3 regions of the Arthrobacter sp. CJ23 genome follow, and region 1 is predicted to be linked to each of the others. Evidence: predicted binding sites of a transcription regulator. Region 1 holds the regulator's gene; each other region holds the start of a gene.
What was found. Region 1 encodes HrcA, which represses chaperone genes, less so after heat shock. Its sites were predicted from a motif close to TTNGCACTCGNNNNNNNCGAGTGCNAA; they were not measured.
Positions count from the first base shown of each region.

Region 2: a site for HrcA is predicted at 1,188-1,214, ahead of NVV90_RS14735 (FmdB family zinc ribbon protein). Genes of this name have one in related genera too.
Region 3: a site for HrcA is predicted at 1,346-1,372, ahead of groES (co-chaperone GroES). Genes of this name have one in related genera too.

Region 1 covers NZ_CP102950.1:2,514,302-2,518,668, reverse strand. The annotation lists gene NVV90_RS11140 (DUF4870 domain-containing protein) at 1-191, opposite strand, end outside; gene NVV90_RS11135 (DUF3097 domain-containing protein) at 318-1,172, opposite strand; gene hrcA (heat-inducible transcriptional repressor HrcA) at 1,379-2,392, shown strand; gene dnaJ (molecular chaperone DnaJ) at 2,444-3,568, shown strand; gene NVV90_RS11120 (16S rRNA (uracil(1498)-N(3))-methyltransferase) at 3,571-4,353, shown strand.
Region 2 covers NZ_CP102950.1:3,285,982-3,290,348, reverse strand. The annotation lists gene NVV90_RS14740 (RcpC/CpaB family pilus assembly protein) at 1-521, opposite strand, end outside; gene NVV90_RS14735 (FmdB family zinc ribbon protein) at 854-1,126, opposite strand; gene NVV90_RS14730 (5-formyltetrahydrofolate cyclo-ligase) at 1,242-1,907, opposite strand; gene galU (UTP--glucose-1-phosphate uridylyltransferase GalU) at 2,020-2,925, shown strand; gene NVV90_RS14720 (GNAT family N-acetyltransferase) at 2,931-3,557, shown strand; gene NVV90_RS14715 (hypothetical protein) at 3,690-4,367, shown strand, end outside.
Region 3 covers NZ_CP102950.1:3,306,959-3,311,325, forward strand. The annotation lists gene groL (chaperonin GroEL) at 1-817, opposite strand, end outside; gene groES (co-chaperone GroES) at 902-1,198, opposite strand; gene NVV90_RS14805 (hypothetical protein) at 1,423-1,836, opposite strand; gene NVV90_RS14810 (class I SAM-dependent methyltransferase) at 1,904-3,142, shown strand; gene NVV90_RS14815 (shikimate 5-dehydrogenase) at 3,161-3,973, opposite strand; gene ykgO (type B 50S ribosomal protein L36) at 4,023-4,145, opposite strand; gene NVV90_RS14825 (GTP-binding protein) at 4,193-4,367, opposite strand, start outside.

The sequences.
Region 1 (4,367 bases):
AAGGGGCCGCGGTCGCGGAAGATCAGCCAGATCAGCAGGGAAGGCAGGCAGCCCAGGATGCCGCCGAAGTGTGCCAGCGTGGCCCACTGCCGGTCTTCGCTGGCTGTCAGGGGGAGGGCGTTGGCAGGAGCGCCATGGTACTGGGGCTGGCCTGCGGCGCTGCCCGGTTCTTCAGGAGCGTTCTGTGCCACTGTTTCTTCCTTAGGCTGTAAAGACGGTGCGGTCGTGCTGTCCCAGAATACTTCCTTGGCGCTTCATCGGCGGACCAACTCCCCGTTGCACTGTGGCAAATTGCCGCGGGAGCAGGGGCCGCTTGCTCAGGGAACCGTCAGGAAGTCGATGACTTCCTCCACCCTCCCCAGCAACGAGGCTTCCAGGTCCGCGTAGCTGCGCACGGCGCCGAGGAGCTTCTGCCAGCCGAGGCCAACGTCCTCGGCGGTGCCCGACGGCCAGCCGAAGGCCTTGAGGATCCCCGTTTTCCAGTCCATGCCGCGCGGGACCTCGGGCCACTGTTCAATGCCCAGCACCCTGGGCCGGATGGCCTGCCACACATCCACATAGGGGTGGCCAACAATCAGCACGTTCCCCGCCGCCCCGGGCAGGGACATGGCCTCCGCGGCGATCCTGGATTCCTTGGAGCCTGGCACCAGGTGGTCAACCAGGATGCCGAGCTTGCGGCCGGGACCGGGGGAGAAAGCCGCGATCGCGGCCCTCAGGTCGTCGACGCCGTGCAGCGGCTCGACGACGATGCCCTCCACGCGGAGGTCGTCACCCCACACCTTTTCCACGAGTTCGGCGTCGTGCTTGCCTTCCACCCAGATGCGGCTGGCCTTCGCCACCTGGGCGCGCCGGCCTTCGACGCGGACGGAACCGGAGGCAGTCCGTCCCGCCGCTGCCTCGGCGCTGGCGGGAGGGCGGCCGGCCGGCGGCATGAGGCGGATAGCCTGGCCCTCGAGCAGGAAGCCGAAGCCAAGCTGGAAGGATCTCGTCTTGCCGCGCCGGTCCTCGAGGGCCACAACGTGCATGCCCCCGGACTTTTCCACCCGCGTGACTTCGCCCACCCAGCCGGACTGCACGTCCTCGAGCACCATGCCGCGCTGCACTGCAACCTCGGGAAGCCGGCGTTTGGCCGGAGCAGACATGTCCTGCGGGCCCCAGTTGTCGTAGGACACAGTCTTCACACCACTTAGCATCGGATCCTCACCGGCCGGACGGGCCGGCGGCTCCTGCGTGAAGGCATTCTCGGCGCAGGCGGTTCAATGCTAGCAACGGCTTGGCTCATACTAGACTTGTTAGCACTTGGGCATGTTGAGTGCTAAGCAGAGGTCCGGCGGACAGCCGCATCCGGGCCTGGATTGCTCTGACGGGAGGTGTTGCAGTGAGCGAGCCACGGAAGCTGGAAGTGCTGCGCGCCATCGTTGAGGACTACGTCCACTCCCGGGAGCCCGTGGGTTCCAAAGCCCTGGTTGAGCGCCACCACCTGGGCGTCTCCAGCGCCACCATCCGCAACGACATGGCCGTCCTCGAAGAGGAAGGCCTGATCGCAGCGCCCCATACCAGCGCCGGCCGCATTCCCACGGACAAGGGCTATCGCCTGTTCGTGGACCGCATCTCGGCCGTCAAACCGCTGTCGGCGGCGGAACGCCGCGCCATCCACTCCCTCCTGGAGGGACCGGACGAACTCGAGGACATCCTCGAACGCACCGTCAGGCTCCTGTCGCAGCTGACCAACCAGGTCGCCGTCGTGCAGTATCCGCACCTCAGCCGCGCCCGCGTGCGGCACGTCGAATTCGTGCTGCTTGCCCCGCGCCAGGTCCTGGTGGTGTTGATCGCCGATACCGGCAATGTGGAGCAGAAAGTCATCGACGTCGGTGCGGACGTATCGGACGAAGCCCTGACCGAACTGCGGGCACGCTTCCTCGGCAGCATCTCCGGCTCGCAGCTGGACCTGATGCAGCAGGTGCTGCCATCGGTCGTGGCGCTTTGTCCGCCCGCGCTCCGTGGCCTGGCCCAGGTCCTCGCCCACGGACTGGAAAAGCTGACCAGCAGCAGCCGTGAAGAGCGGATCCTGATGGCCGGCACGGCCAACCTTGCCCGGTCCAACGTCGACTTCCCGCTCAGCATCGGACCGGTCCTTGAGGCCCTCGAAGAGCAGGTGGTCATGCTTCGTCTGCTCTCCGACATGGGCGATGACCCGCGTGGCGTGACGGTCAGCATCGGGCGCGAGAACCCCTATGACGGCCTCTCCGAGGCCTCCGTGGTGGCAACGGGCTATGGTCCCGGAACGAATGCCAAGATCGGTGTCCTGGGCCCCACACGCATGGACTATCCCACTACCATGGCGGCCGTCCGCGCGGTCGCCCGCTACCTTTCCCGCATTCTCGGCGGCTGACAAGCCTGCCGCCAGCAACGATCGCAGTACAACCAGGAAGAGATACCGATTTTGAGCAGCCACTATGACGTTTTGGGAGTCTCATCGGAAGCCACCGGTGAAGAAATCAAGAAGGCGTACCGCAAGCTGGCACGCAAGCTGCACCCTGACGTCAATCCCGGAGAAGACGTAGCCGAGCAGTTCAAGGCAGTCACCCACGCGTACGAGGTCCTCTCCGACCCGCAGAAGCGCCGCGTGTACGACACCACCGGCAACGAGAACGGCACCGACAACGGCTTCGGTGGAGGCTACTCCGGCCAGGGCTTCGCCTTCCAGGACATCTTCGATACCTTCTTCGGCGGCGGCGGCCATGGCGGCCCCGCCTCCCGCGTCCGCCGCGGCCAGGACGCCCTCATCAGCGTCCGCATCGAACTGCGCGATGCCGTCTTCGGCGTCAACAAGAAGCTCGAAGTGGACACGGCCGTGGTCTGCCCCACGTGCAACGGCTCCTGCTGCCGCGAGGGCACCCACCCCGAACGCTGCGACATCTGCGGCGGCAGCGGCCAGGTCCAGCGCGCGGTCCGTTCCATCCTGGGCCAGGTCATGACCGCAGCCCCCTGCGGCTCCTGCGAAGGCTTCGGCACCATCATCAAGGACCCCTGCAACGAGTGCAGCGGCCAGGGCCGCATCCGCAGCCGCCGTTCGCTGACCATCAAGGTCCCTGCCGGCGTTGCCACCGGCACGCGCATCCAGTTGTCCGGCCAGGGCGAGGCAGGGCCCGCAGGCGGCCCCGCCGGCGATCTGTACGTGGAGATCCGCGTCAACAACGATTCCACGTACATGCGCGACGGCGACGACCTCCACGCCACGCTCAGCGTCCCCATGACGGCCGCCGCCCTTGGCACCGAGCTGCGCCTGGAAACCTTCGACGGCACGCAGACCATCGACGTCAAGGCCGGAACGCAGTCCGGCGAGGTCATCACGCTGCGCAGCCTGGGCGTCACGCACCTGCGCGGCTACGGCCGTGGCGACCTGAAGGTGCACCTGCACGTGGAAACGCCCGGCAAGCTTGACGCGGCCCAGGAAGAACTCCTGCAGCAGCTGGCCAGGCTGCGCGGCGAGCAGTTCACCGAAGGCAAGCTCGTGGCCAGCGGCGGCGTGTTCGCCAAGCTCCGGGACAAGCTCGGTAACCTGTAGCGGTGAGCAACCCCGTATTCTTCGCCCCGGCCGGTGCCCTGGACGGGCTGGGGCCCGGTTCGGTGTTCGTCCTGGACGGTGCCGAGGCCCGGCACGCCGTGACCGTGAAGCGCCTTGCCGTAGGCGAGCCCGTGGACATCGCCGACGGTGCGGGAAAGCGGCTCACCGGCAGGGTCTCCGAGGCCGGATCCGGAACCCTGGCCGTGGTGGCCTCCGAGATCCTGGACGAACCCCGCCCGGCGATCCGGCTGGTCCTGGTCCAGGCCCTCGCCAAAGGTGACCGGGACGAACTTGCGGCCGAGACCGCCACGGAACTCGGCATCGACTCGGTGGTTCCCTGGCAGTCCGAACGCTCCATTGTGCGCTGGAAGGGCGACCGCGCCGCGAAAGCCCACGCGAAATGGCAGTCCGTGGTCACCGCGGCGGCCAAGCAGGCACGCCGCGCCTGGATCCCGGACGTCCGCTCCATCGTGGACACTGCCGGGCTGGCCAAGGCCGTCGAGTCGGCGGACCTGGCCGTCATCCTGCACGAGGACGCCCGGAGGCCGCTCCGGACGGTGCTGGAACAGTGGCGGGAGGAGCTGCCGGAGCAAGGTTCCGGGGAACAGCGGTCCCGCGAAGTGCTGCTGATTGTGGGACCGGAGGGTGGAATCTCGCCCCGCGAGGTCACCCGCCTGAGCGACGCCGGCGCCGTCACCGCCCTGTTGGGCCACCACGTGCTGCGGTCGTCGACGGCGGGACCCGCCGCCGTCGTGCTCTCCAGCGACATCCTGGGCCGCTGGTGAGCTGCCGCATGTGA
Region 2 (4,367 bases), 770 kb from region 1:
TTGACCAGGACGAAGAACAGCTTCCCTTGCGTCGAGGCGCCCGCAAGCCTCCCGGCCTGCGCGGGATCCGCTGCCACAACCACCAGGCCGTCCGTCTCTCCCGTACCGAGCCACTGCCCGGGCTGCCCGCCCTGCGCCGAGGTCCACAGCACGGGAACCGCGGTCGCCAGCACTTCGCTCTTCCTGGCCTCGAAGCCACCGGTGCCGGTCAGCACAATCGTGATGAGCTGCCCCGGTGAGAGCAAGCGGAGGGACGCCGGATCGGCTATTCTCAGCGGGACGGCGGCAGAGCCAGCCGGAGCGCCTGTGAGCAGTCCCGGGCCGAGCAGTTGCGCTTCGGTGGGGATCTGCCCCTTTTGCAATGGGGTGGCGAGCTGCCTACCGGAAACGGCAGTGCCCGCCGGCAAGACGCCCGGGATGGCCAGGTCCGGAGGCACGTCCAAGGGCACCAGGTCGGCGGCGCCCAGACTCGAACCTGCCGGAAGATCCCGCGCCGCAGCCAAGACCTGAACGCGTTGCACCGAGGCAGGGGTCAGTTGATGAACGGCAATCCCCGCGGCGGTGCACAACAGCAGTGCCACCAAGAGGCGGCGGTTTCGGTTGAGCCAACCATTGAGTTTCCGGGGGAAGGCCTGCCGGCCGGCGATTAAGTCCCTGCCGTGGTACGCCGCGCCACTGTGAAGGCGCTGAGGCGCGCGTGGCGAACGGCCGGACCTTGGAGCCGGCGGGCGCCGCGGCCCGGCCAGGGACCGGGCGGGGCGGGATGTCTGGAATCGTTGTGGCATGAAGCCACGCTAGCCAGCATCCGGCGTCGAACGGCAGGGCCCGGAGACCCTATGTGGATAAGTGGGTGCTAGCTGGCCGCGGCAACGGAGGCCGGTGCCGCGGCAGGGGCTGCAACAGGGGCCGGGGGAGCCGAGGGAGCGGCAGACACGGTGCTGCCCTTTGCGTCGCGGGAATCAGTGCGGTAGAAGCCTGAACCCTTGAAGACCACGCCGACGCTGTTGAACTTCTTGCGCAGGGACCCCTGGCATTCGGGGCATTCCGTCAAGGAGTTGTCTGTGAAGGCCTGGACGATGTCAAAGGCATGGTCGCAGTCCTTGCAGGCGTAAGCATATGTGGGCACTGATGATCCTCCTCCAGGACAAAGTTCAGGTCCTGCGCTGCGGCATCGAATGTTACGGTGCCTAGCAGTCTCAGGGCCTGAGTGCCAATTCTATCATCCGGGAGCCTTGTGTCCGCTATGGAATATGCCGGTTATCACAAGCAACGGTGCTACGGCGCGCCCGGTCCGGATCCGCCGTCGGGCCCGTACCGAGCCGGACGACGCCGGACGGCGTCAGCGCCTCGGCCACGGGGCGGTCAAACGGCTCGGCCGGGATGGTGCCGGCGGGCAGCACTTCGCCGTCGTAGACCACCGCGATGGTCGGCGGCAGGACTCCTGAACCCTCGAGGAAATCCAGGAGCCGGTCATAGTAGCCGCCGCCCTGTCCGATCCTGCTGCCGGCCCTGTCCACCGCCGTGGCAGGCAGGAAGATACCCGCTGCTCCGGCCACCACCGTGCTGGGATGCCGCTCGCCAACGGGCTCATCAATGGGGGCGTAGCGGGAGCGGACGAATTGCGTGTCGGGCGTCCAATGGACCCAGCTGAGCTGCCGCTCGGGCTCGCACACAGGAAGGAGCACCCGGTGTCCTGCCGCATGGAGTGCGGCCATGAGCGGTAGTGTGGGCGGCTCGAAGGAAACGCCCAGATAGACGGCGAAGACAGCCGGGGCTCCGCCTGCCCGCCCTGCGGCCCAGTCTGCGCCGTGCCCGGCCACGCCGGCGCCGGCCTCCTGCAGCTGGGGCAGGCTCATGGCCTTGCGGACGCGGCGGTGTCCGCGCCGGAGCTCTTCCTTGGATGCCATGTGTTCCGTTCCTTCGTACCTGATCGCGGCCGGCCGCGGAGCCCAGGCCACGAAGACGTGCGCCTGGACGATTGTTTAGCCGTTGTTGTTGCCCTTCCGTTAGATTAGTCCCGTGACTTCCGATAACAATGCTGTCCGTAAGGCCGTGATTCCCGTTGCCGGGCTTGGAACCAGGTTCCTGCCCGCCACGAAGGCCATGCCGAAGGAAATGCTGCCTGTCGTGGACAAGCCAGCCATCCAGTATGTGGTGGAGGAGGCCGTCAAGGTCGGCCTGAATGACATCCTGATGATCACCGGCCGCAACAAGCGCGCCCTGGAAGACCACTTTGACCGCGTTCCCGCGCTCGAAGCCACGCTCGCCGAAAAGGGTGACACGGGCAAACTCGAGTCCATCCGGTCCGCAACCAACCTGGGAGACATCCACTATGTCCGCCAAGGTGACCCCAACGGCCTCGGCCACGCCGTCCTGCGTGCCAAGCAGCACGTTGGCAACGAGCCGTTCGCCGTGCTCCTCGGCGACGACCTCATAGATGCCCGTGAAGACCTGCTTAGCGAGATGATCGCCGTCCAGCAGAAGACCGGCGGATCTGTGGTGGCCCTCATCGAGGTTGAGCCCTCCAAGATCAGCGCCTACGGTTGCGCCGACATCGAGGAAGACGGCGAAAACGGCTACGTCCGCATCAAGCAGCTCGTGGAAAAGCCCACTGTCGAGGAAGCTCCTTCGAATCTCGCAGTGATCGGCCGCTATGTGCTGCACCCGGCCGTGTTCGAGGTACTGGAAAACACGGCGCCGGGCCGAGGCGGGGAAATCCAGCTGACCGACGCCCTCGAGGTCCTGGCCGCGGGCCAGGGCGAAGGCTACGGCGTCTACGGTGTCGTGTTCCGCGGACGCCGCTACGACACCGGCGACAAGCTCAGCTACCTGAAGGCCTGCATCGAGCTTGCCTGCGAGCGCGAGGACCTGGGTCCGGAACTGCGCGACTGGCTCCCGGGCTTTGCCTCCACTCTGAACAAGTAGCCCGCATGTGGGGCTCGGCCATCTGGCCGGTGACGCTGGAGCACGGCGATCTTGCGCTGCGGCCAATCCGCTACCGCGACCGCCGGGAGTGGACCGAAGTACGTTCCCGCAACACTGATTGGCTGGCGCCATGGGAGGCCTCCAATCCGGCGCCGGGCGGGCACCTGCCCAATTATCGGCAGATGGTGGCATCCCTCAACGAGCAGGCGCGGCACGCCTCGGCACTCCCGTTCGTCATCACGGAACGGACCCCCGGTTTCAGGGAGCCAAGGATCGTGGGCCAATTGACTGTCTCCTCGATCGTGTGGGGATCGGCCATGATGGCAACCCTGGGTTACTGGGTGGATCAGGCGCGTGCCGGCCATGGCATTGCACCGACGGCCGTGGCCATGGCCACCGACCATTGCTTCCGCACGCTCGGGCTTCACCGCATGGAGATCAACATCCGGCCGGAAAATGCCCCCAGCCTGCGCGTAGTGGAGAAGCTTGGCTTCCGGGACGAGGGACACCGGGAGCGGTTCCTGCACATCAACGGGGAGTGGGCGGACCACCGCACTTTCGCCCTCACCTCCGAGGAAGTTCCAGAAGGCATCCTCGCCCGTTGGGTGCGAGGCGGTGCCGCGTCCCCGTAGCGACGCCCGGAGTCATGTATCCAGTGATTTGAGGACTGTGGGGCGACACACCGCATCTAATGCGGCAGCCCCCGTCCAAATGCTTCTACGGTTTTGACTGTGGACTTCCCTCTCAGCAGCTCAGTGATACTGGTGGTCACTGTCGCGCTCTGGATGGTGTGGGTGGCACCCCACATCCTCAGGAACCGACGGCCGCAGCTTCAGGCCGCCGGTGCGGGGGAAACCGAGGTACTTGACGATGAAGCAGACGAGCCGCGCGCCGGGGTGGTCCTGAAACTGGCCCCCAAGCAGGAGAAACCCATGGAGACCATGCATAGCAAAGCGCCGGCGTCGCCCCTGGAATCCCGCGTGGCCGAGTCGTCCCTCAAGAAGTCGCCTGTTACTCCCTTCACCATCCGTTATGCCCGGTTTTCTTTGGCGTTGTCCGGCCTTTTCTTGCTGCTGACGGCATTGGTTTCGGGCGTGCTTCGTCTTTTCGGCACCGGGTCCGGGTGGCTTCCCTCGGTGTCTTTCGTGGGTGCCGTGCTTGCCGTCGTTACGTTGCGGAGGCTCGCTCTAAGGGATCTCCGGGAACGCCGGGCGCGCCGCGCCGCGCAGTCGGTGACCATCCCAACGCCTGAGCGCTATTTGCCGAAGGATGCACCGGTGGAATCGAGGGAGACCACGGTTTTCGACGCCGAGGCGAGGAACCGCGAAGCCGCACGGCTTTCCGCGGTGGAGCTTCGCCAGGCCGCCTTGGCGGTGGCTGTTGCTGCAGGCGACAAGTCCGTTGAAGCTGCCCAGGACTCCAAGGGATCCAGTTGGCAGCCA
Region 3 (4,367 bases), 790 kb from region 1:
CGGCGACAACGTTCAGGGTGCCGCGGATGCGGTTGACGATCAGCGTGGACAGTGCCTCGCCGTCGATGTCTTCAGCAATGATGAAGAGCGGCTTGGAAGCCTGCAGGGCCTTCTCCAGGAGCGGCAGGAATTCCTGCAGCGAGGAGATCTTGCCCTGGTTGATCAGGATGAGGGCGTCCTCGAGGACGGCTTCCTGGCGCTCGGCGTCCGTGACGAAGTACGGGGACAGGTAGCCCTTGTCGAACTGCATGCCCTCGGTCAGGACCAGTTCGGTCTGCGTGGTGGAGGACTCTTCGATGGTGATGACACCGTCCTTGCCGACCTTGCCGAATGCCTCGGCCAGCAGCTCGCCGACCTCGTCGCTCTGGGCGGAGATGGAGGCAACGCTGGCAACCTGGGTGCCTTCGACTTCGCGTGCGTTCTCCAGCAGGCGTGCGGCAACGGCTTCAACGGAAACCTCGATGCCGCGCTTGATCTCGCCCGGAGCTGCGCCGGCAGCAACGTTGCGCAGGCCTTCCTTGACGAGGGCCTGGGCCAGCACGGTGGCCGTGGTGGTGCCGTCGCCGGCGACATCGTTGGTCTTGGTGGCGACTTCCTTGGCCAGCTGGGCGCCAAGGTTTTCGTAGGGGTCGTCCAGCTCAACTTCGCGGGCGATGGTGACGCCGTCGTTGGTGATGGTGGGGGCGCCCCACTTCTTGTCCAGTACGACGTTGCGGCCGCGGGGGCCAAGCGTCACCTTGACGGTGTTGGCGAGCTTGTCGATACCGGCCTCAAGCGACCGGCGGGCAGCGTCGTTGAACGCAAGCTGCTTTGCCATGGGTTTGTCCTTTCAAGACAGAAAACCCGCACCGCTGACTGCCGGAAAAATCCAACGAGATCTGCGGTGCGGGGCTCCAGGGAATTACTTAACGACGATCGCCAGAACGTCGCGGGCGGACAGCACGAGGTACTCGTTGCCGCCGGTCTTGACTTCGGTTCCACCGTACTTGGAGTAGATAACGACGTCGCCAACGACTACGTCAACGGGAACGCGGTTCCCATTGTCATCGAAGCGGCCGGGGCCGACTGCAACAACTTCGCCTTCCTGCGGCTTCTCCTGTGCGGAGTCCGGAATGACCAGGCCGGAAGCCGTGGTCTGCTCTGCTTCGAGCGGGCGAACTACAATACGATCCTCAAGAGGCTTAATCGAGACCGACACTCGGACTCTCCTTTTCATGAGCTGATTCATGGACTAACAGACTGGGGTGCCGAGGCGCGCAACCGTCGTCGCGGTGCCGGTAGCTGCCTGGCGGTGGTGATTAGCACCCTCCTAGGGAGAGTGCTAACCATGACTCTATGTAAGGCGTTAGCACTCGGTCAAGGTGAGTGCCAGAATTTCGTCACGGGTGAACGCTCCTGAACCTCGTCCGTGGCCTCCGGGAGCTATTCCCGGGTGAGGTCATCCAGGTCGACGTCCTCGCCGTCGTCGCCGTCTTCCGCGGAGGCGGAACCGCGGTTGAGGTACAGCACCACGGCGCCGGCAAGGGCGACGGCGGCAGAGACGATCAGCACGATGATCCCGCCGATGCGGACCCCGGTGTACTGCTCTCGGATGTCCCTGGCCTCCTGTGTGGCGTCATTGATGCTGTTGCCCGTGACCGAGTAGGCGGCGGCGTTGAAGGAATCGAGGGCGAAGATGATCACCAGCAGCGCGATGCACACTGCGGCGACCGCGGCCCCGGCGATGAGGGCGGGCCGGGCATAGCTCACGGGATTCCTGGCGGACACGGGCCCGGCAGCGGCGGAGGCGGTGGTGTCGTTGCTTTCGTCGGGCTGCTGTGCTGCGTTGTCTTCCATGAAATCAACCCTATCGGGATGATCGGACCGCCGCAGGCCTGTGACACCGGACAGTAGGCTTGATCCCATGGCTGACGCACCCCAGGACCAGATCGCCCACCTTCTGACAAGCGAAGGCTGGGAACTGCTCGCTTCCCTGGGGCCCTACCGGGAGAGCGAGGCCTTCAGCGTGAACGCGGGCCTCCGGAAGGCAGGCCACTCCCCCGAGCTCGTGGCCGCCGTGCTCACGCAATCACGCCTGCGGACCCGCGCCGAGGCCAAATTCGGCGAGTTCGCCCGGCAGATGCTGTTCACGCAGGCCGGGCTGGAGCAGGCCACGCGCCTGAATGTCGCAGCCCGCCACGCCGAGCGCTTCGTCAAGGCCGGCACGGGCCACGTTGCCGATCTCGGCTGCGGCCTCGGGGCCGACTCCATGGCCCTGGCATCCATGGACATCAACGTCACGGCCGTGGAGCTCGACGAAGCCACGGCTGCCTGCGCCACGATCAACCTCATGCCGTTCCCGCACGCCACCGTGGTCCATGCGGATGCCACCGCCGTGTCCCTGGAAGGGATCGACGGCGTCTGGCTGGATCCCGCGCGGCGCACCACCTCGTCGTCGGGCACCAAACGGATCTGGGATCCGGAGGATTTCTCTCCCCCGCTGTCCTATGTGGAATCCCTGGCCGCTTCCGGCCGGGCCGTGGGCGTGAAGATGGGCCCGGGCATGCCGCATGACTCGGTTCCGACCGGCTGCGAGGCCCAGTGGGTGTCCGTGGGCGGAGACGTCACGGAGGTGGCGCTCTGGTTCAATGCCGTGGCCCGTCCGGGCGTGCGCAGGGCCGCCTTGGTGATCGGGGCGCGCGGCGCCGCCGAGATCACCAGCGGCGAGGACTTCGGCGGCGGCCCGCTGCCCGACGTCGGGCCGGTGGAGGGCTACCTCTACGAGCCCGACGGCGCCGTCATCCGCGCGGGGCTCGTCGCCGACGTGGCGCTCCAGTTGGGCGGCCACCTCGTGGACGAGCACATCGCCTACATCTGTGCCCCGGAGCTTCGGGACACACCCTTCGCGCGGGCCTACAAAGTGCTCGAGGTGATGCCCTACAACGTGAAGGCGCTGAAGGCCTGGGTCAAGGCCAACGGCGTGGGCGTGCTGGACATCAAGAAGCGCGGCACCGCCGTGACGCCCGAGGAGCTGCGCAAGCAGCTGCTCCCCGGCGGGAGGACCGGTGGGAAGAAGGGAAGCCAAACAGCCACCCTGGTCCTCACGCGGATCGGCGAGGAGCGGGTGGCCGTTGTGGTGGAGCCGGTGGCTGCGGCGGCGTAGAGCCGCCTGCCTCGGAAACTAGCTGCGGGAGAACTCCGAGGCTTCGCGGACCTGTTCCGGAGTGGGGCGGACGCCGGTGTAGAGCACGAACTGCTCCTCCGCCTGGATCGCGATGACCTCGGCCCCGGTAATGACGGGTTTGCCGGCGGCGCGGGCGGCCGCGATCAGCGGCGTCTCCGAGGGAAGCGCGACCACGTCGAACACCACCTGCGCAGCAGCCACGGTAGCGTCGTCGAAGGACTGCGCGGTTTCATCCGCGCCGGCCATGCCCAGCGGTGTCACGTTGATGATGAGGTCCGCCGTTGAGCCCCCGACGTCGGCCTGCCAGCCAAAGCCGTACAGGCCCGCCAGCGCGCGGCCGCTTTCCTCGTTGCGGGCCACGATGGTGACCTTGCTGAACCCGGCGTCGCGCAGGGCCGCGGCGACGGCCTTGGCCATGCCGCCGGCGCCACGCAGGAGCACCGAGTGGCCGTTCGGCACGGAGTGGTCCTGCAGGAGCCGGGCGATGGCGATGTAGTCGGTGTTGTAGGCCGTCAGCACACCGTCCTGGTTCACGATGGTGTTCACCGAGTCGATCGCCTTGGCCGAGGGGTCCATGACATCCACCAGCGGAATGACCGCTTCCTTGTACGGCATGGAAACGGCGGCACCACGGATAGGGAGACCCCGGATGCCGGCCACGGCCAGGGTGATGTCCGCGGGAGCGAAGGCCTTATAGACAAAGTTGAGGCCGAGCAGATCATAGAGGTAGTTGTGGAACCTCGTGCCGATGTTGCTCGGCCTGGCCGCCAGCGAGATGCACAGGGACATGTCTTTGTTCAGAATGGGCATGTGCTCCATTAAACAATGACTGTGGCCCCGGCCACCGCAAATGTCATATTTATCCCTGCCGGGCCTTCATGCGCGGGTTCTTCTTGTTGATGACGAAGGTGCGGCCCCGGCGGCGCACGATCTGGGCTCCCGGGATCTTCTTGAGGGCGCGCAGCGAATTCCTGACTTTCACGGTTTCTCCTTTGGTGGTGAATCTTGGGCTTGTGGTGGACCTTGGGCCTACAGTCCGGCCCCGAGCCCGAACGGGTCCTCGAGTTTGCTGAAGTCAAGCCGCATTTCCGCATCGCTGAGCTGGCAGCCGTCAAGCAGGCCCCGGATCTCGCGGGGGTCGACGTCCTCGCCGCGGCCGGTCACGGCCAGCACCGTCCCACGGTCGCCGAAGGTGGGATGCCAG